DNA from 3 places in the Sphingobacterium sp. BN32 genome. Region 2 is predicted to be linked to each of the others. Evidence: riboswitches for the same ligand, from Rfam matches in the RefSeq annotation. Region 2 holds a riboswitch; each other region holds the start of a gene.
The links. A riboswitch is a leader RNA that binds a small molecule or an ion and turns the genes downstream of it on or off. The one in region 2 is predicted to bind thiamine pyrophosphate.

Region 1: it holds a riboswitch for thiamine pyrophosphate, as region 2 does, so the genes downstream of both, QYC40_RS16165 (TonB-dependent receptor) here and pnuC (nicotinamide riboside transporter PnuC) in region 2, are expected to answer to the same signal.
Region 3: it holds a riboswitch for thiamine pyrophosphate, as region 2 does, so the genes downstream of both, thiS (sulfur carrier protein ThiS) here and pnuC (nicotinamide riboside transporter PnuC) in region 2, are expected to answer to the same signal.

The regions. Positions count from the first base shown of each region.
Region 1 is NZ_CP129963.1:3,805,887-3,813,201, forward strand. It holds gene dusB (tRNA dihydrouridine synthase DusB) at 26-1,021, shown strand; gene QYC40_RS16150 (lipopolysaccharide biosynthesis protein) at 1,108-2,595, opposite strand; gene QYC40_RS16155 (acylphosphatase) at 2,597-2,878, opposite strand; gene QYC40_RS16160 (amidohydrolase family protein) at 2,911-4,074, opposite strand; TPP riboswitch at 4,242-4,373, shown strand; gene QYC40_RS16165 (TonB-dependent receptor) at 4,430-6,892, shown strand; gene dtd (D-aminoacyl-tRNA deacylase) at 6,931-7,315, shown strand, end outside.
Region 2 is NZ_CP129963.1:2,245,095-2,252,409, forward strand. It holds gene QYC40_RS09395 (FAD/NAD(P)-binding protein) at 114-1,979, shown strand; gene QYC40_RS09400 (hypothetical protein) at 2,489-3,064, shown strand; gene QYC40_RS09405 (hypothetical protein) at 3,084-3,866, shown strand; gene QYC40_RS09410 (acyl-CoA dehydrogenase) at 3,867-4,946, opposite strand; gene pnuC (nicotinamide riboside transporter PnuC) at 4,915-5,556, opposite strand; TPP riboswitch at 5,593-5,713, opposite strand; gene QYC40_RS09420 (malate:quinone oxidoreductase) at 5,719-7,215, opposite strand.
Region 3 is NZ_CP129963.1:2,414,477-2,421,791, forward strand. It holds gene QYC40_RS10140 (hypothetical protein) at 1-134, opposite strand, end outside; gene QYC40_RS10145 (calcium:proton antiporter) at 234-1,415, opposite strand; gene QYC40_RS10150 (Crp/Fnr family transcriptional regulator) at 1,508-2,194, opposite strand; TPP riboswitch at 2,408-2,505, shown strand; gene thiS (sulfur carrier protein ThiS) at 2,569-2,775, shown strand; gene thiC (phosphomethylpyrimidine synthase ThiC) at 2,802-4,616, shown strand; gene QYC40_RS10165 (thiamine phosphate synthase) at 4,616-5,197, shown strand; gene QYC40_RS10170 (thiamine phosphate synthase) at 5,201-5,851, shown strand; gene QYC40_RS10175 (thiazole synthase) at 5,826-6,599, shown strand; gene thiH (2-iminoacetate synthase ThiH) at 6,601-7,315, shown strand, end outside.

The sequences.
Region 1 (7,315 bases), 1.6 Mb from region 2:
ACCTTTGTAAAAATTTTCAACAAAAATGTCAGTAAAGATTGGTGAACATATTGATTTAGGGGAATTTCCATTGTTGCTTGCACCGATGGAAGATGTGAGCGATCCACCGTTCCGTTTTGTGTGTAAACAAAATGGGGTTGATATGATGTATACGGAGTTCATCTCTTCGGAGGGATTGATCCGTGATGCGGCGAAGTCGAGACAGAAGTTGGATATTTTCGAATACGAGCGACCTATCGGGATACAGATTTTCGGATCGGATATTGAGCACATGCGTCAATCTGCCGAAATCTGTTCAGCGGCGAATCCGGATCTGATCGATATTAACTATGGTTGTCCGGTAAAGAATGTGGCATGCCGTGGTGCTGGCGCCAGTTTATTGCAAGACATCGATAAGATGGTGGCGATGACCAAAGCCGTTGTTGAGGCTACGCATCTTCCGGTTACTGTAAAAACACGCTTGGGATGGGACGACAGTACGAAGAACGTGTATGAAGTTGCAGAGCGACTTCAGGATATTGGTATAAAAGCCTTATCTATTCACGGTAGAACGCGGGCGCAGATGTATAAAGGCCAGGCAGACTGGTCGATGATTCGCGATGTAAAGCGCAATCCGCGCATCAAGATTCCTATATTCGGAAACGGAGATGTAGATTCTGTGGATAAAGCAGCCGCTTGGCGTCAGGAATATGAGGTGGACGGCATTATGATCGGTCGTGCATCCATCGGTTACCCTTGGATTTTCCGCGAGGTGAAGCACTTTTTCGAAACAGGTGAGCGATTAGAAGGGCCAACCGTTGCTGAACGTGTTGAAGTGTGCCGCACACACCTGACAAAGTCAATCGAATGGAAAGGCGATAAGACGGGCATCTTCGAAATGAGAAGGCATTATGCCAACTATTTCAAAGGTATCCCTAACTTTAAAGAGTACAGAATGAGACTGGTAGAGCTAATGAAGTATGATGAAATCATCGAAGTCTTAGAAGAAATAAAGCATAATTTTGCTGAGGAAGTCGCTTAAAAAGCGACTTTTCTTTTGCTATTGTATCTCGTCGAATTCCTTTGCTGTATTTCTCTTGAAGAAAGTTAAACGCGGCGCTCCATTGTTTATCGCCTGCGCAAAACCCTCAACAAGGTATTCTTTTCCAAGTAGGCTACTGCAGCTAGGAATACTATAAACAACAGGTTTCCGATCCAAAAATGCAGATGGAATGCTGCAAAAGCGATTCCTACGCCCAAGAACATATAAACGCTGATTTTCTTCAAGTTGTAGGGTATGCTGTAGTTCTTCTGACCCCATACATAGGATAGCGTGACCATCAACAAATAGGTAATGGTCGTGGATATGGCAGCACCTACATAAGAATAGGTTGGAATAAGGGCAAAGTTCAATATAATGGTCGCTAAGGCACCAATCCCGGAGATATAAAGCGCATATCTTGTCTGATCCGACAGCTTGTACCATACCGATAAATTCATGTATATGCCCAACAGAACGTAGTTCAGGAGCAATACCGGAACAATGAAGAGTCCCGACCAATAATTCTGTTCACCCCCCTCTTTGCTCGGAATGAAATGCTTTAACCAATCAATATTCGCACAAATCCCCACCATCACGACCAGCATCGCTATGATAAAATACTCCATAATCATGGCGTAGGTTTTCCTGGCGTTCTCGTTTTTGGAATAACTGAAAAAGAAAGGCTCAGCGCCTAGTCGAAAGGCCGTGACAAACAGATTGAGGAATACGGCAATTTTAGCGACAGCGCCATAGATTCCGAGTTCACTATCTCCCCGTTCGCCGGGAATTAGGCGAGGCAACATCATCTTATCTAAATTCTCATTGATAATAAAGGAGATATTCGCAATCAGGATCGGAAATGTATAGCTTAACATCTGTTTCACCAATGCGCCCTCTACGCGGAATCGGAAACTGATCATCTGCGGAATCAGCATCACGAGCGTAACGACGGATGCGATCAGGTTTGCTATGAACACATTGCCCAGCCATCCTTCACGAAACCAGCCCGAAGCAAACTCTCTCCAGGACGTATATTCGCTCGTTAGATAGGGCAAGAAGTAAAGGAAAAACAGGATAAAAAAGACGTAGATCAGGATGTTCGCAATCTTGATTGCACCGTATTTGATGGGTCTACCTTCCGCACGGAGCTTGGCAAAGGGCACTACCGCAAGTGCATCAGCAGCAAGGATTACCGCAAAATATTTTACGAAAGTGACATATTCGGCTACATTCTGCCCATTGCTCAGCCAGGACCCAATTGGGTTAGCAAACGTTAAAACCGTGAGCACAAACAGCGCACTACTTACTATCGTAACGAAGAAACTGGTATCAAAGACTTTTTGCTTGTCGCCTTCCACTTTCTGCAGGTAGCGGAAATAGGTGGTTTCCATTCCGAATGCGAGAATCGCATTGATCATGGAAGCGTAGGCATATAGATTGGTAAAAACGCCGTAAACTGCTGTTGCAAACTTTTTGGTCAGCAGTGGGGTCATTAAAAAACTAAGCATACGGGATAATATGGTGGTGAGACCATATATCGCCGTATCGCTTATAAATTTCTTTACTACCGACACCTTACTTGATTTTTTTGATGACTTCGAAGTTCTTGAAATGCTTTAGTTCCGTTGTTTCGGTAACTTCTACAGCTTCAACTTCCGCGTCGTAGGGACCTTCCTTGCAAAAGTCCAGCAGAAAATCTAAGGCCATGGCATCTCCTTCGGCCTCCAAATAGACGGTTCCGTCAGGCTGATTCAACACAAATCCCTTTACGCCTAACTGATCGGCAACCGCTTTCGTAGAGGCACGAAAGTACACCCCTTGTACTTTTCCTTTGACCAAAACATTCAAATGCTTCATGGTTACAAAGGTAAAAGAAGAATTAGAAAAAGCTATCGGATTCGCTTAACTTTAATTTTGGGATCCAGCTTAAAGCTTTCCATACCTTCTAATAGAACAAGACCTGGTTTTTTGCCCTCTTCTAACGATCCTAATTCATGGTCAACATTCAGTGCTTTCGCTCCGTTGATTGTTGCCCATTTAATCGTTTCGTTAAAATCAAGATGTGGATATTCAGCGTGAAGCACTTTTAGCTCGTCCAAAATATCTAGCGATGTATTGGATGCTAAGCTATCCGTACCGATCACGATTTCATGGCCTCCCAACAGGAAGTTCTCCACTTTTGGCAGCCTGTTCTCGATGTATAGATTCGCTTTAGGACACAAGCAGAAATATACTTTTCTACCCATGCGATCTACAAAATCTAAATCTTTAATGGAGGTGTATGTATTGTGAACTAAGATTAGTTTATTCTTTGTGGGAATATAGGGTAAGAATGACTGCAGCGAGTTTCTAGCTTGCGCACGGAAACCATCAACAGAAAGCTTCATCTGCTTATAAAAATCGATGAATTCTCCTTTATTATATCTAAAAAGCTTGTTTTCCTCATCGCTTTCCTGATTGTGAATACTGATGATATTATCCTCTCCAACGACTTTCTTAAACGTTTTGAATAAGTTTTTCGAGCAGGAGTATGGTGCATGCGGTGTGATGGACGATCTTTTGTAGTCGAAATGGAATTCAATTTCTTTCGCTTGATCAATGCGTGCATCCACATCAGTATCCGTCATCGCCATCACCTCGATAAACGTATGGTATTGAATCGGACTATTTTCTTTTATTTTGGCCGACACGGCAGAATTGGCATGGTCCCCTACTGCTTGAATACCATTTTCATACATGGCTTTATCCGCAGCTTCCATTGCCTTATCAACTGCCTTTTCCTTCGCTCCACGCTCGGTCATTACCTTCATTAAGAATTGAGGTAAGCCCGTGTGTTGCGGAACAACGCCTTCCATATGCGAGAGTTCGAGATGACAGTGTGCATTTACGAAGCCAGGAATTAGGGCTCCTTTCAAAAATTCTACTTTTGAATCGTCGACTTCACCTTGGTTGTAAATCCCCTTAATTGTTCCATGGTCGTCCATTGCTACGATTCCTTTTTTTATTGCAGGGCCAGTTACTGGAAATACAATATCAGCAGCATAATACTTCATAAATTTTTTAAAACCGTTTTGTTAAAGTTAGCGTAATTCACCCCAGAGGGTTATATAACAGGCAATTTACAAATTTTTCAATAAATGTTAACTAATAAAACAATAATTACAAATTTGTTACAATACCTTACCGATTTTGATTAAAGCTAATAAAAGGTTAATTTTGTCTCATCATATAGGGGTGCCTTGTTGTTCGACAACACAAATAAAGGCTGAGAATATACCCAGCACCGCTTTGTAAAAAGTAGTGCGTACCTGATCTGGATAATGCCAGCGTAGGGAGAGGGCGGTTAAATAAGGGCTATTGTAACCCCTTGCAATAGTGAAGTTTAACTCATTTACACAAACACACATTATGTTAAAAAAGGTATGGGCGACAGTTGCCTTTTGCCACCTGATCATGTTGGGTTTTGCACAGCATGCATTGACTGTAAAAGTCAGTAACAGAGACCACGAACCACTCGCTGGAGCAACGGTAAAATTAGCTACAGAAACCGGTAAAACCGACCAAAACGGACTGTTGGTCTTTAGTAATTTAGCTACAAAAAATTATTTATTACAGGTAACATTTCTCGGATATCAAAATTATTCTGTACAGATTAATCCAAGCGAGCAAAGCAGTCTGAATGTTCAGTTAAAAGAAAGCTCCTTCGTGACAGAAGAGGTTTTCGTAACAGCAACTCGCGCGAAAGAAAATGCCGCGACGACCTACAAAAACATAGACAAGGATGAAATCCGTAAGAATAACTTGGGCCAGGATATTCCATTCTTGATCAATCAAACCCCCGGTGTTGTCGTTAGCTCGGATGCGGGTGCCGGCATTGGCTATACCAGCATGACGGTACGTGGATCGGACAACGAACGTATTAACATCACTTTAAATGGCATACCACTGAATGATGCGGAAAGCATGGGTAGCTTCTTTGTGAATCTTCCGGATTTTGCTTCGTCCGTGCAAAGCATTCAGGTACAGCGTGGTATCGGAACTTCCACGAATGGAGCGGGTGCTTTCGGTGCTTCTTTGAACATCCAGACCGATGCACTTGAGGCAGAGCCTTATGCGGAACTAAACAACTCTTTCGGGTCATACAACTCCTGGAAGAACACGTTAAAAGTAGGTTCGGGATTAATTAATAATAAATATGCTTTTAATGCAAGATTATCTCGCGTAGCATCGGACGGCTATATCAATCGGGCAAGTTCAGATTTGAAGTCTTTTTACGTAGATGGAGGATTGTACACGGACAAGCATATACTAAAAGCGACAGTTTTTTCCGGAAAAGAAAAGACCTATCAATCTTGGTATGGTACGCCGGAACCTTTGATAAGCGGCGACTATACACGTCTGGTAGAGTACGCGGCGGCGATGGAACTGTACACACCCGAAGAACTTAACCGTTTGAAAGAGGAAGGGCGAAAATACAATTACTACACCTACGACAATCAAACAGATAACTACACCCAAACGCATGCGCATCTGCAATACACTTTTGAAGCAAGCGATAAACTGAATCTGAATGCAGCATTGCATTACACGCGCGGTGCAGGTTATTACGAGGAATTTCGTCCGGAGGATAAAATGATTCGCTACGGCATGGACACTGTCTTTCATGGACAGGATACCATCAGCCGTTCAGACCTTATTCGCCGTCGCTGGCTAGACAATCACTTTTATGGGGTAACTTATTCGGCAAACTATAAAGCGAACAGCAAGCTAAGCTTCATCTTTGGTGGGGCCTATAATCAATATCGTGGCAAGCATTATGGTGAGGTGATTTGGGCGCGATACGCGTCAAACAGTAACCTTGGCGATCGCTACTATTACAATGAGGCGGATAAGAACGACTTCAATTTCTTCGTAAAAGCCGACTATCGATTAGACAATTGGTTGTTTAATGCGGATTTGCAGTACAGAAATATTTACTACTTAGGCGAGGGGGATGATGATAAAGTGAAAGATCTTTATTTCAAAGACAAGCTTAACTTCTTCAATCCGAAGATTGGAGCAACTTACTTCATCAATTCGAACAGCAATCTTTATGCATCCTATGCATTTGCAAGCAAGGAGCCAAAGCGTTCGGACTATGTGGAAAATCCATTGAATGAATTCCCGAAACCGGAGCAGATGCAGAATGTGGAGGCGGGTTATCGTTTTAGAGATCAGCAGTTCAATATCGGAGCGAATGTTTACGGGATGTTTTATAAAAATCAGTTGATCCCTACGGGTGCTCTAAATGATGTTGGCGCGGCATTGCGCCAGAATGTGGAGGACAGTTATAGAATTGGTTTTGAATTGGATGCTGCCTGGAATATCAATTCACATTTTGTGTGGGGAGTAACCGCAGCATTGAGTCAGAATAAGATCAAGAACTTCGTGGAGAAGATTGCTGTCTATGATAATGAAAATGATTGGAATTATGTGGGCGAGGAAGAAATTTTCTACAAGTCGACGACTATTGCGAAGTCGCCTGCAGCCGTTCTGTCGAATATCTTTACTTACAAACCTACGGAGGCTTTATCCTTTAGTTTATTGAGTAAGTATGTCTCTAGAATCTACTTGGACAATAGTGGCGCGAAGGAACGTAGCATAGATCCTTCATTTGTGAACAATCTTCAAGGTATTTATAGCTTCTCAGCCTTCGGTATCGAGCGTATCGACCTGAACTTGACGGTGAATAACATCTTCAACAGCAAGTATGAGACGACGGGTTATACCTGGGGCCAGAAGTTTGAAAGCAAAGGGACGCGAGATTATTACAATTTTTACTACCCACAGGCAGAGACTAATTTTATGTTAGGACTGAATATTAGGTTCTAAGGATTGGCAAATCGTTATTATCTTTTTACTTTTAGTGCATGCGAGCAGTAATACAACGAGTGAGCCATGCGAGCTGCACGGTAGACAATCAGATAACGGGAGAAATTAAGGACGGTTTATTGGTACTTCTAGGTGTGGAAGAGGAAGATACAAAGGCTGATATGGAGTGGTTGGGACAGAAGTTAGTGAACTTGCGTATCTTCTCGGATGAGGAGGGGCTGATGAATAGGTCTGTTCAGGATATTGAAGGCAATATTCTGTTGATTTCGCAGTTTACCCTGTTCGCACAGACGAAGAAAGGCAATCGACCATCGTTCATTCGTGCGGGCAAGCCCGATATTGCAAAGCCCATGTATGAAGCCATGGGTAAGTACCTATCTGATTTGCTGAACAAGCCGGTGCAACTAGGAATCTTTGGCGCCG
Region 2 (7,315 bases):
ACTGTTTCTTATTTAAAGAGAAAATTTATATTTTTAGAACAGCATCTATGGGCTAATTGTTATGATTAGCGAACGTTTGAATATCATATATCAAAAAATTACGGACGAAACCTATGATTTGGAATTCATCTAGCTTAGACTCTGAACTCTTGAACTTACCTAACGAACTTAAATCGTTCGTTAAAACTGTAAATCAACTTCCAATCAGCTCTCCTACCGATTTCCATATCGCTATCGTTGGAGCAGGTCCAAAAGGTTTCTATGCTTTAGATACGTTCGTTAAACTTGGAAGGGAAAAAATAAATAATACATTACTCGGGAATCGAAAGATTCAGATACACTGGTTCAACAAGGACAATCATTTCGGAACAGGACCTAACTTCCACACCGATTTACCAGACTACTTTCTCGTCAATCGATATATTGCTGATATTACCTGCTGGGAGGAAGATGCGAAAAACGGCAATCCAAACCAGCAATCCTTGATCCAATGGTTGCAAAAACATTCTATATCCGCAAAAGAGCCTGCATGGGATCATTTATGCACGCGCGAATTATTGGGTTATTATTTTATTGATGCTGTAATTGCTGTAATTAAAGAAAAACACCCTTCGATTGAAATACAGCTAGTAAGAGAGCGGATTTGCGATCTCGATATCGTGGAAGACAAATCAATACTTACCGGTGCAGCAGGTGAAATACCTTTTCAATACGACTCCGTCATCTTAGCAACGGGCCATTCTTATGAAAGTACAAGCTTCTCCCATCTGAAACAAGATCCTGAAGCTTCCTACACAATTATCGACGAAGTTTATCCTGTTGAGCGACTAAGCGAGATTCCTGCTCGCGCAGATGTAGCTATCTATGGAACTGGACTTACTTTTTTAGATGCAATGCTCGAATTAACGGAGGGACGCGGGGGAATATTTTACAAGAAAGAGGACGAATACCATTACCTCAGTTCGGGACACGAGCCCATCATGTATCCGTTTTCACGTAGAAATCTGCCTAACATGCCAGTAAATGCTTACTCGAATTCCAATAAACGGACGCTCGCCTTCATGACGGACGAGTGGTTAAATGGTTTGCTGGCGCAAAATAGAAAGATTGATTTCATTGAAGAAATTATTCCAATCCTTGATCTCGAAGTAAAATATGCTTTCTATCCACTAATTCCTGAATTTAACGGACTTGATAATGAAAGTATTTTAGCATTCCTCCATGATGATAGCCAGGAGAAGTTGTTTAGTCTTTTTGCTTTGGTCAATCCCATGTTGTATTCGAAATTACCATTGGATACGAATTACCAAGAATTCATTTTGGACTTGAGCAATTACTGCTTACAAATGACAGAATTTGGAGAATTTCACAGCCCTATGGCTGCAGCGACGGCTGCACTGAGAGAAGGATTTGAGCAAATCGTAAAAATCAATAATGCTGTTGGTTTTACCGCTAATTCACAAAAAGCGTTCGAGGATAAATGGTTTCCAAATATCAATCATTTAGCTTATGGACCTCCACGCGAGGTCTCCGAAAAATTCTTCTGTCTGATGCGTGAAGGCTTTGTCAAGTTTATTTTCTCGGACACCGCCTCTGTTACACAGGCTGGCAACAGTATCCGATTAAAAAATAAATACATGGAAAAAGATTTTCAGTATTTATTGAATGCCCGAATCCAAAAGGGCAATCTGAGGATAAAAAATCATCCTTTGTATGATCGCTTGTTGAATAAAGGTATTATTAAAGAATGGGTGAATGAGCAGTTATCCACAGGAAAGATAGCTATAGATAAAAATGGAAAGCCTGCCGGATTGAAGGAACAACATAAAATTTATCTTTACGGAATACCAACGGAGGGCCAAGTTATTAGCAATGACTCGATTTTAAGAACACGAAATAACTTTGCTAAACCATGGGCAAAGGACACTTTGGCAACTTTTGAGCAAAAGTGTGCAGAACTAAACGTAAGAACGCTTTAAATCGGTCATAATATTATCCTATATATCACTTAACATAATCTTAATGCATTAGTAATGTTAACATCAAAATACTCCCCTATATTCGTATAAATAAAATTTAAAAGAAATGATTAAAGACGAAGTATTATTAGCAGAGATCAATACGATCCTAGTAGAATTCATGTATGATGGTGATGATTTTAATTCAGAAGAGGATTAAGGTCCCACCTCATACCTATTACTCCCAACCAATAACCTCCTATTAACTACAATTACTTTTCTAAATCTTACAGCAAACATAGATGATATCTATGCTTTACTGCTTTGTATCCTCGCCATCATTCTAGTATTGTCCATAAGGAATTATATAATATTGATATATTTGCTAGGCTAACCAAAATAGTTGATATGTTGCGATGAAGCCCGAAGCGTTATGCCCACCACGGGGCGCTGAAGCCACCGGTTAAAATTTAAAATCGATGACTTAGGTTTTAGGATGGCCATCAATCAAAATACAGAAAGGATTTTTCATGAAAGCTGAACTGTTAGATTTTAAGATTGAATCGAGCGATGAAATTTCTGCCCAGTTTTTAAAAAGGGAGATATTTTCATTTCGAGATGCTGCAAGATTTATACAAAATTTGGATTATGGACGAAATTCGGATAAAAACAACCTTAAAGCAGTTTTCATAGAAAATAAAGGAACCTGCAGCAGCAAACATACCCTCCTGAAAACTTTAGCAGTTGAAAATGGTTTCTATGGTATACAGCTGACTATAGGAATTTTTAGAATGAATGGTGAAAATACGCCGAAAATTAAGGATCGGTTATTAAAATATGATATCGATTTTATTCCCGAAGCACATACCTACCTCAAATACAAGGGACAGTATTTTGATTATACGAGAACAGGATCCTCTGCAAACGACTTCTTAGACGACCTTCTTTTTGAGGTTGAAATCCAACCGAACGAAATTGGAGAAGAAAAAGTAAAAATTCACCAAACGTTCTTAAATAACTGGGTGGATAAGAATCCTGAATTAAAATATTCAGCAAAAGAAATATGGGACATTCGTGAAGAATGTATTGCGGATCTTTCTAAATAATTCGTAATTTCTAACAATTATGCAAAAACTATCAACGATACTTTCAATCGCTATTTTATTAACTTTCACGCAGTGCAACTCAACGAGTAATTCGGCAATAAACAATTCCGAATTAGACACTACAGCTCAGCGGGTTGATTCGCTCGCATTAACGGAAAACCCCAGAGGAATCGAGGAAAATCAGCCCGACAGCCTTGTTGAGGGCCATATACTGTTACCAGCGAGCTATCGGATATGGGAGCAATCGGAATCCATCAGCAATATTATGGACAGCACTTGGCTTGCCCTTTATAAAAAAGGAGATCAATTCTTTATCGGCAAGATCAAATATAAGATTGAACATGCAGCCGAAGAGCCTTGCTCTGGCCAGCCTACAGAGACGATTCTACCGGAATACCGGACATACGCATTTTTCAATTTACAAGAAATGAAAGCTGGGGCAATCGATAGTATTTCAATTCAAAATTCAGTTCTGAATCCAAATGAAAGCTCTTCTTTTTCCTTCAACGGAAAGCAGTATAGCATCAAAGCCTCAGGAAGAGCTTTTGACGATCGTGAAAAGAATGGTGCCGGATTTTATAAGCTGGAACTCTATGAGGACAATCGATTAAGCCGTGTGATACTACAGCAAGATCAGTACAACGACACCCACACCGAAATTCAGTTCATTAGCGACTTTGATAAAGACGGGAAGCCAGACTTTATCTTTTCGAGTCCGAGAGATTATGAAGAGGAACGTGTAATTATCAACCTGTCCAATTCGCCTTATGCGTTTGAAGGCAGTCGGCAATTCGATTGCTAATTATCGTCCGTTCAACAAACTATGTTGGCTCGCAGTAAAGATATTACGAAAAACAATGTTAATCTCCTGCTCTGCTTGCGAAGCACGAATACCTAGTAGCGGAAATAGTTCTACGACCTGCAATCGCATATCCTTGACAAACGCTCTGGAAAAGCTCGCTAAATCCTCATATGGACCGTTATTACCTTCGAAATTGCTAGCAATAACATTCGCCCATATCGTCTTCGCCAGTGCGAAAACATGTTCTCTGCGTGCATTAAAATCAGTTTGTATAGTATCTAGCAGTTTGAACCTTTCCTTGCTGTATTGGCTCGCCCAATTCGGATCTTTAGACTTTTCGAAAAAATACTTCTCCACCAAATCTAGGAAACGGCGAAACATACCTACATAATTCACCAATAGAGTAATCTCTGCGAATGGCATAAAAGGGATATCAAACAATGGCGAATCCGATTTCTTTGCCGCAGGATCTAACAGGAACGCATTATTCTTTGCAACCTTTATATTTTGAAGCGAGAAACTATGGCTCGCGGTACATTCCAATCCAAATGACGTCCAATCATAATGAATCAATACCTGATCACGTGGTACAAAAAACGAAGATACCACTTGTTCCCCATCCTCATTGAGCACCGGCACGCCCTGATCCAATAAATTCGCATTTAAGGTAAAATGTGTCAAGTGTGGAGCGCCCGTAGCGTATTGCCACTCGCCCGAAAGGATATAATGTTCTCCATCCCAATTGGCAGTACCCGCAGCGCGACCACTCCCACCCCAGCAAACCGTTGGTTGACTGAAAATACCCTTCGCCAAGGATGGCTCCAAGAAGCCGGCGAACATATTGGCGCCAGAGCAAAGCGTTACTGTCCAGGTATAGCCTCCATCTACGTATGCCAGCTCTTCTAAAAGAGTCAAACCCTCTACCAGACTAGCTTCTAATCCGTCATAAACTTTCGGCACCCACAAGTTGAACCATTGGTTTTCATAGGCAAGCTTTAATGTGGCAGGCGCTAGTGATTTCATTTTAATCGCTTCAGCCTGCGACTCTTTAATAATTAGAATTTGTTCTGGAGTAAGCATGTGTAAGTTTTTCTTGATTTCGCATAATAAACTGCCATTTCAGGTAGCCGAAGATAGCAACAATAAATAAAAAGGAGGTCAACGCCGCAAATAGGTACAAATCTTTATGGACGAGCAATGGAATTGCAAAGGCATTGCTGATATTCAACAATATCCAATTCTCTATCTTTCGTTTGGCCAAGAGCCACATACCTGCCCATGCAGTCGAGGAAACCCAGGCATCCCAAACGGGAACATCCGAGTCCGTAAAATGACTCAATACCGAGTAAAGAACAATAAATCCAATAAAGACAATACCTAAAACAATCGTCCAATCTCGCTTATCGCAGCGCGTTATAGGCTGCTCCCGGGCTTCCTTATTCGTTACCCAATACCACCAACCATAAACGCTCATAATTAGGTAGTACATATTTAACGCAATCTCTGCGTAGAGTTTCGCACCGAAAAGCACATACATCCCTGATAGTATGCCGAGTATGCCGAAAAAGTAGTTAGACACTTTATTGTTCCTCGATAGAAGAACCTGAATGATGCTGCACACAACAGAGAACCGCTCCAGCGGCGTCGTTTGCAATAAGGCATCCCATAAATCCATAAAAAAAACACCCATAAATTATGTCCTCGAACAAAACTTATGGATGTTATATAGCAACAAGATCCTTTATCCCTACGCCAGCATTACCTGGATCAGGTTTTACCAATTAAGGTATTGGGTATAATCTCAGCCTATCCTAGCAAATGTAGGAGAAGCACCCCATAAGTTTAATAAAATCTATTTATCTAAATTCAACAAACGGTGCGTACGCTCGCGTGTCGATTGACATAGCGCTGCATCATCGTTAAGCTTTTTACCCCATGTAGGGATCATCTCACGCAATTTCTTGCGGTAGGAATCTGATTTCGCACGATCAGGAAAGCATCTCTTCAACAAGTTGATCATGATAGCAACCGAAGTAGAAGCACCCGGAGAAGCACCTAAAAGCGCTGCAATGGAACCGTCTGCACTAGAAACTACTTCCGTACCGAATTCTAGGATTCCGCCATGCTTAGGGTCTTTCTTAATCACCTGAACACGCTGACCAGCTTTTTCAATCTCCCAATCTTCCATTTTCGCGGTCGGCATAAACTGCTTCAACGCATCCAATTTATCCTGTGGCTTTTTCATCACTTCCGTGATCAAATATTTAGTTAACGGCAAGTTATCAAGTCCTGCAGATAACATCGGACGGATATTCGATAATTTAATCGACGCAGGTAAATCAAAGTAAGAACCTTTTTTCAAGAACTTAGTCGAGAAACCCGCATACGGACCGAACAACAACGCTTGCTTTCCGTCGATATAACGCGTATCTAAATGCGGTACAGACATCGGAGGAGCCCCTACCGAAGCTTTACCGTAGACTTTTGCATGATGCGCTTTAATGATATCCTCATTTGTACATCTCAACCATTGTCCACCAACCGGGAAACCACCATAGCCTTTAGCTTCAGGAATACCCGATTTCTCTAATAATAATAAAGAGTGACCACCCGCACCGATGAAAACAAACTTCGCAAGAATCTCACGCTTCTCGCCTGTTGCCAAATCTTTCACCTCGACTTCCCAACGACCATCATCCTCACGATCAATATCTTTCACCTCTTGATTCAATGAAAGCTTGATGTTATCTTTTCCATCCAAGTAGGAAACCAAATCTCTTGTTAAAGCACCGAAATTCACGTCTGTACCGATGTCCATCTTCGTCGCCGCAACTTGTTCATTGCTATCTCTACCGTTCATCATCAATGGTACCCAGTCTTGCAGCTGCTGCTTGTCTTCAGTATACTCCATACCTTTGAACAAGTTTTGTTGAGTCAATGTTTCAAATCTTGTTTTCAAGAAACGAACATCCTTCTCCCCAAAAACCGCCGACATATGTGGCACTTGACGTATGAAATGACTTGGATTCTTAATAATTCCTTTTTCAACTAGGTAAGACCAAAACTGCTTGGAAACCTCGTATTGCTCAGCGATATTGATCGCTTTGTCAATCTTAACAGAACCATCTGCTTGCTCCGGAGTATAATTTAACTCACAAAGTGCGGAGTGTCCAGTTCCGGCGTTATTCCATGCGTCGGAGCTCTCTGCGGCAACAACATCAAGACGTTCTAAAATCTCGATATTAATATCCGGACTCAACTCGTTTATTAAGGTGCCTAGTGTAGCACTCATAATACCAGCACCAATCAAAACGACGTCTACTTCCGTTTTCTTAGTTTTCTTACCCATGTGATTTTTAAATGAGTTACAAAATTAATATTCGCATTATATATAAGCGAATAATTTTGTCAGAAACATATCAGATATTTGTGATTTTATCAAAAATACC
Region 3 (7,315 bases), 170 kb from region 2:
ATCAAGAGCCCGGAATCGGTGTAGACATTCGCACCAGCAATGCGGGTATTACTGAGGCTGTCAACGACTTGGATCTGTGCCTGAAGGCTACTTATGCTAAACAGTAGGGTAAATAGAAATATGGCAATTCTCATATGGAGCGGGTTTGATAGCGCTAAAGTATACATTTACTCGAATTGCCAGTATACAGATTAACATACTTTAACTGACGAATTAGTTCATTGGAAACCTTACTAAGGATTAAATATCAGCATGATAAAGACGATAAATAAAGTCAAGTGCATCAGTCCGATGATGGGCGAAGTTCTTCTCCCCATAAAACTCATTAAGCTAAGTAGTAGCGTCAAAACAAAAAGTATGGTTTCCGTTCCTGTTAGCCCAAAGAGTACCCTCTTGCCGGCTATCAATCCGACGATCAATACAGCTGGCACTGTGAGTCCAACGGTGGATACGAAAGCGCCATGACAAAGATTGATCGCTCGTTGGAACTCATTATTTAATGCAGCCTTGACGGCAGTCATCGATTCGGGTGTAAACACAATAATGGCAATCAGCACACCTCCTAATAACATTGGCAACTGGGCCGCTTGTATCCCATAGTCTACAACGACCGCCATATGATGCGATAGAAGAACAATCGGCAGTATCATCCCTAGAAGCACAATCGAGCGGATAAGAATTTCTGATTTAGCAGCGCTTGCGGTATGCGGAGTATCGCTCGCTTCCAAATCAGTATTGATGAGGGTATCAGTAAACCTAATCTCCATCTGGCCGGCTGGTGGCTGTATGTAATGATGGCGGTATTTCGTCATCTGGAAATATAGAAATGCTGCATACAACAATGCCACAAGACCTGAAAGAATAATCGCCTGCGTTGTGCTAAATGAACCATCGCCGGCTCCGCTGATAAAGTTGGGAAGCATCATCGAGATACCGCCGAGCATGATAATCATGCTGTGATAGGCCATGGCGCCCTGCGCATTGTACTCCTGCTCGCCGTATTTCATTCCGCCCAGTAACAGACATAATCCCATTACCAAATTCATAATAATCATCATGACCGAGAAAATGGAGTCTTTACCGATGCTAGGGTTTTCAGTTGGGCCTAACATAACGGCCGCAATTAATATGACTTCAATGGATACGATGGATAGCGTGAGTATCAAAGTACCGTAGGGTTCCCCCAGCTTATGTGCCAATTCATCGGCTTCTCTTACGACGCCGAAAGCGGCTCCCACTATGGTAGCCAACAATAGCACGAAGACTGCAACAGCAGTCCATCCGCCCATTTGCGCGCCCATCAAGTCATGTCCGAAAAAGCTGAAAATAGCAACGACTAGCCATACCAGTCCTAATCGAAGCCAAGTCGACATAGGAATGACCTCTCTGATGGATATTTTTTTTACCGTATTCATGATTCTATCTTTGCAATAATTTTAAACCTTGCAAAAATAGCACCTCTATCTTCCTCGAAAATTATCCTGGGATAATAAAAGGCTGGTTAAGATTACTTCTCTTTCCGAATCCGACTTAAACTGACAGGTGTCATTCGCAGGAAAGAAGCAATGTACTTAAGTGGAACACGCTGAAGCAGCGCCGGCGACTCTTCGACCAACTCATCGTAGCGCTCCTTCGCAGATTTTATCTGCGAAGAGATCCATCGCTTCTCCATCTTCAGCAGCTCCCCTTCCACGATTACTCTACCCAAATTGGCAATATGTATGTCGCGAAGGTATAAGGATTTCAACTTCTCAATGCCGATTCCATAGAGGGTGCTGTCCTCCATCAATTCGACATCTTCATAAGACTTCACCTGTTCTACATAGCTGCGCATCGACAATACGATATCACCTTCCAGTCCAAACCAAAACGTAATGTCCTGCTCAGGTTGTGGAGAATATGCCCGAACCAGGCCTTTTGTAAGAAAGTATACTTTGCGTTCCAAGCGGTCGGACTCGAGAAGGATATGCCCCTTTGAAAAACGGACTTCCTGCATCTCGTTTACCAAGAGTTCCAAAGAGGACGCAGGAAGCTCATAAAAATTGTTTAATAGTTGTTCAATTGTCATGGGTGAAGACGCAAACCTCTTATCTATCGGATCTGCACTCCTAAAATAGTAAGAATTAACGCAAATAGCGATAGAAATAGTAGTTAGTAGATAGTAGTTAGTGTAAAGACCTATGGTTGCCTTCATACTCCAGTCTTTATATAGCAAACCAGATATCCTGCTCATCATTTCATCCTTCCTTTCCTGGTTCAAGGCAAATCCCCCTATCAAACAAAAGATAAAACTTATTACAAATCAAATAAGTTACAGTATTTGCAATTGAATGCCATCTTTTCACCTCATTCTTAACTCATTCTTCCCTAAAATAATTGTTAATTAAAATAATATGCCTTATTTTAGCATTGACTTTAGGGGTGTCTGCATAAATGCAGGCTGAGATTTTACCCTTATAACCTGATCCAGATCATACTGGCGTAGGGAAAAGTAAGATGTCAACATGGGTGCCATATGCATCGATGTAGCCATTCCTAAAGTTTTTACCCATAAAAAACAATATAGGAATGGAACTAACAATCAATCAACAGTCCAAACATTTCGATAAAGCTCCGGAGAGTCTTGCTGCCTTGCTCGCATCAGAGTTTGCTGTGTTACGCAAAGGCACGGCTGTCGCTGTCAATAACAGAGTTATCCCTATGGTAGAATGGGCAGAAACTAGGTTATTCGACAAGGATCATATTCTAATCATCACCGCAACCCAAGGCGGCTAACGACTAAATAAAATCTAAAACACGATATGAAAGAACAAGGAATTTCACAGCAACCTTTCCCTAACTCAAAGAAGATTTATGTGCCGGGAAATATACATCCCATTCGCGTGGCCATGCGGGAGATTAGCTTAAGTAATACCAAGCTCAGCAATGGCGGTGAGGAAAAGAATCCTCCGATTACGCTATATGACACTTCAGGGCCGTATACCGATGAAGAATTGACGATAGATGTGCGCCAGGGTATATCACGCATTCGGGAGCAATGGATTCTTGATCGGCAGGATGTGGAAATCTTAGACGGTATCAGTTCAGAATATGGGCAAGCACGATTAGCAGATGATCGCCTGGATGAACTGCGATTCAGCTACAGCCATCGACCGATGCGAGCTAAGCCGGATGCGAATGTGACACAGCTACATTATGCTAAGCAGGGAATCATCACGGCCGAGATGGAATATGTGGCTATTCGTGAGAATCAGCGTATTGAGCAATTGGAGCATGCGACTCCGGGCATGGAGCAGCAGCATGAGGGCAATAGCTTCGGCGCCAATACCCCGAAGAATCGGATTACACCGGAGTTCGTCCGTGCGGAGATTGCTGCCGGTCGAGCGATTATCCCTAACAATATCAACCACCCAGAGAGCGAGCCGATGATTATCGGGCGTAACTTCCTCGTGAAAATCAACGCGAATATCGGCAATAGTGCTGTTACCTCCAGCATTGAAGAGGAAGTCGAGAAAGCGGTATGGGCATGCCGATGGGGTGCAGATACTATTATGGACTTATCGACCGGGAAGAATATTCATGAAACCAGAGAGTGGATCATCCGCAACTCGCCGGTTCCTATTGGTACTGTTCCAATCTATCAGGCGCTAGAAAAAGTAAAAGGCGTGCCGGAAGACCTGACCTGGGAGATATTCCGTGACACATTAATCGAACAAGCAGAACAAGGGGTTTCCTACTTCACGATACATGCAGGCGTTTTGCTCCGCTATATCCACTTAACGGCAAAACGCGTGACAGGGATTGTTTCCCGCGGTGGTTCCATCATGGCTAAATGGTGCTTATTCCACCATAAAGAGAACTTTCTATACACGCATTTCGATGAGATTTGCCAAATCATGAAGCAATATGATGTGGCATTCTCATTAGGTGATGGTCTACGTCCGGGTTCTATTGCAGATGCAAATGATGCAGCGCAGTTTGCAGAATTGGAGACGCTTGGTGAGCTGACGAAGATCGCATGGAAGCACGACGTCCAAGTTATGATCGAAGGACCGGGGCACGTTCCTATGCACATGATCAAGGAGAATATGGAAAAGCAGTTGGAGGAGTGTGACGAGGCGCCATTCTACACCCTAGGGCCATTGACAACGGATATCGCGCCGGGCTATGACCATATTACTTCAGCAATCGGTGCTGCCATGATCGGATGGTATGGCTGTGCGATGCTATGTTATGTGACACCGAAGGAACATTTGGGTTTACCCAATAAAAAAGATGTGAAGGATGGGGTCATTACCTATAAGTTAGCCGCGCATGCTGCCGACTTAGCAAAGGGTCATCCGGGCGCACAATATAGAGACAATGCCCTAAGCAAAGCCCGCTTTGAATTCCGATGGGAAGATCAGTTCAACCTTTCCTTGGATCCGGATACGGCGAGAGAGTATCATGACGAAACTCTTCCTGCTGATGGTGCCAAGATTGCACATTTCTGCTCTATGTGTGGACCTAAGTTCTGCTCAATGAAGATTACGCAAGAAATTAGAGAAGCAACCGAACAAGGCATGCTTGAGAAATCACAAGAGTTTATCGAATCTGGCAAAGAGATTTACTTGTAATGATTGTCATCAGTAACGAACAGGCGGTGAAAAATGAGACAGCGATCATGCGACATTTGTTGCAGTATGATATTCTATTGCATATTCGCCGCCCCATGATAAGTTCGTCGGCTTTCGAAAGCTTAATCCAAGCGATAGGAATTGAACAGCTTGATAAGTTAGTGAGCCATCAGCAGCATGATTTGGCTGCAGAAATGGGGTTTACACGTTTGCATTTCAATAGTCAAGATCGCAAGAAAGGTCTGCATGTAAAATATCAAGGAACTTTGATCTGCTCAACTTCCACGCATAGCATAGCAGAGTTCAATTCCTTAGATGACAGTTGGAATTATGCTTTCTTGAGTCCTTTTTACCCCAGCATTTCCAAGCAGGGTTATGGCGAAGGAAGTGCAATCTTGAAGGAACTCCCGCGTAGAACAAATCAAAACTGTAAGCTAATCGCATTAGGCGGTATTCATAAAGACAACTTACAGCAAGCATTAGACGCGGGTGCAGATGATGTCGCTATGCTGGGTTCCATTTGGCAAGCTGAGAATCCGGTAAGCTATTTAGCATCTTGCTTATCGAAGGTTGAATTATAAATAATGATGAATAGAAATAGAAGATTACCTCGATTAATGTTTATTTCGAACGGGACAGCGATGGATGAACAGTTGGCGGGTATCCGATTGGTATTAGAATCGGGTGTAGAGTTTATTCAGGTGCGCTGGAAAGAGGCTACTGCGACGCAATTGAAAGACCTTGCCGAGGCGGCCATACAGCTTTGTATGCAGTATAACGCCATATGTATAGTCAACGATTTCCCGGGGCTAGCGAAATCGCTAGATACCGACGGCGTACATTTAGGCTTGGAAGATGATGCTATTATATCTGCGAGAAAACAACTCGGCAATGATAAAATAATCGGTGGGACAGCGAATACGCTAGAACATGTACAGCAAAGAATCGCTGAAGGCTGTGATTATATCGGCCTTGGTCCCTTTCGTTTTACAGCAACGAAGAAAAAGCTGAGCCCTGTTTTAGGGCTTCAAGGCTACAAGAACCTACTCCGTGATCTTGATATTCATTCTACCCCACCGATCTACGCGATCGGTGGAATCACTATTGACGACGTATCAGCATTACGTAAAATCGGGATTTACGGTGTTGCCTTATCGGGTTTCTTGCTCAAGAACCCACAGGCTATACCACAACTTAACAAATACCTATATGAAGAATTTGATTATAGCAGATAAGGAATTTACCTCGCGCTTATTTTTAGGAACGGGGAAATTCGGAAGTTATACCCTGATGCAAGAAGCAATTAAAGCGTCAGGAAGCGAGTTAGTTACTATGGCATTAAAACGCCTTGACCCGAACAGTAAAAAAGAAAACCTATGGTCGGCATTGCAGTTGCCGGGGGTCAATCTATTGCCCAATACCTCAGGCGCTCGAAATGCGAAAGAGGCTGTATTGGCAGCGCAGTTAGCAAGAGAAGCTATGGAGACCGATTGGTTAAAACTGGAGATACATCCAGATCCACGCTATCTTCTTCCAGACCCCATCGAAACACTGAAAGCCACCGAAGAATTAGCGAAACTAGGCTTTATCATCCTCCCATATGTCCATGCCGACCCGGTACTGTGCAAGCGTCTGGAAGATGCCGGAACGGCAGCAGTGATGCCTTTAGGAGCGCCGATTGGTAGCAACAAAGGCTTGAAAACTTTAGACTTCCTAGAGATTATTATTGATCAGAGCCATGTTCCTGTTGTAATCGACGCAGGAATAGGTGCCCCTTCGGATGCTGCCAAAGCGATTGAGATGGGTGCAGATGCCGTATTAGTGAATACGGCCATTGCTGCCGCCAAAGATCCCGCTGCCATGGCAGAGGCCTTTCGTTTGGCAGTACTCGCCGGACGACAAGCTTATCTTTCCGGATTAGACGCAAAGCGCGAGCATGCAGAAGCCTCTAGTCCGCTTACCGCATTCTTAATGGAGGATTAAAATGGTATCAGCAAATTTCCAAACAGTATTCGATGCGTATTCCTGGGAAGACGTTAGAAACCGCATCTATAGCTCTACTGCGATGGATGTTGAACGCAGTCTGAACAAGTCAAAAAAAGACATCAACGATTTTTTAGTCTTGCTATCCCCTGCTGCAGCGGCCTATCTGGAGCCTATGGCTCAGGCAGCCCAGCGCTTGACACAGCAACGCTTTGGCAAAACGATACAGCTTTACGCACCACTATACGTAAGCAATGAATGCCAAAACATTTGTACCTATTGCGGCTTCAGTATGGACAATAAGATTCGGAGAAAGACCTTAAGCAATACCGAACTGCTGATCGAAGGCATGGCTCTTAAATCGATGGGCATCGACCATGTACTTTTAGTTAGCGGTGAAGCCAATAAAATTGTCGACACGCCCTACTATGAGCATGCTATTAAGCTATTAAAGCCTCACTTTGCGCAGATATCCATAGAGGTTCAACCGCTAGACCTGGAAGATTATCAGATCCTAAGAGCTGCCGGTTGCCATACGGTGCTAGTCTATCAGGAGACCTACCACCAAGAGGTTTACAAGCAATATCACCCCAAAGGCAAGAAGTCGAATTTTAAGTATCGTTTAGATACGCCAGACCGCATCGGGCAATCCGGCATTCATAAAATGGGACTCGGAGTTTTGCTAGGCTTGGAAGACTGGCGAGTAGACAGCTTTT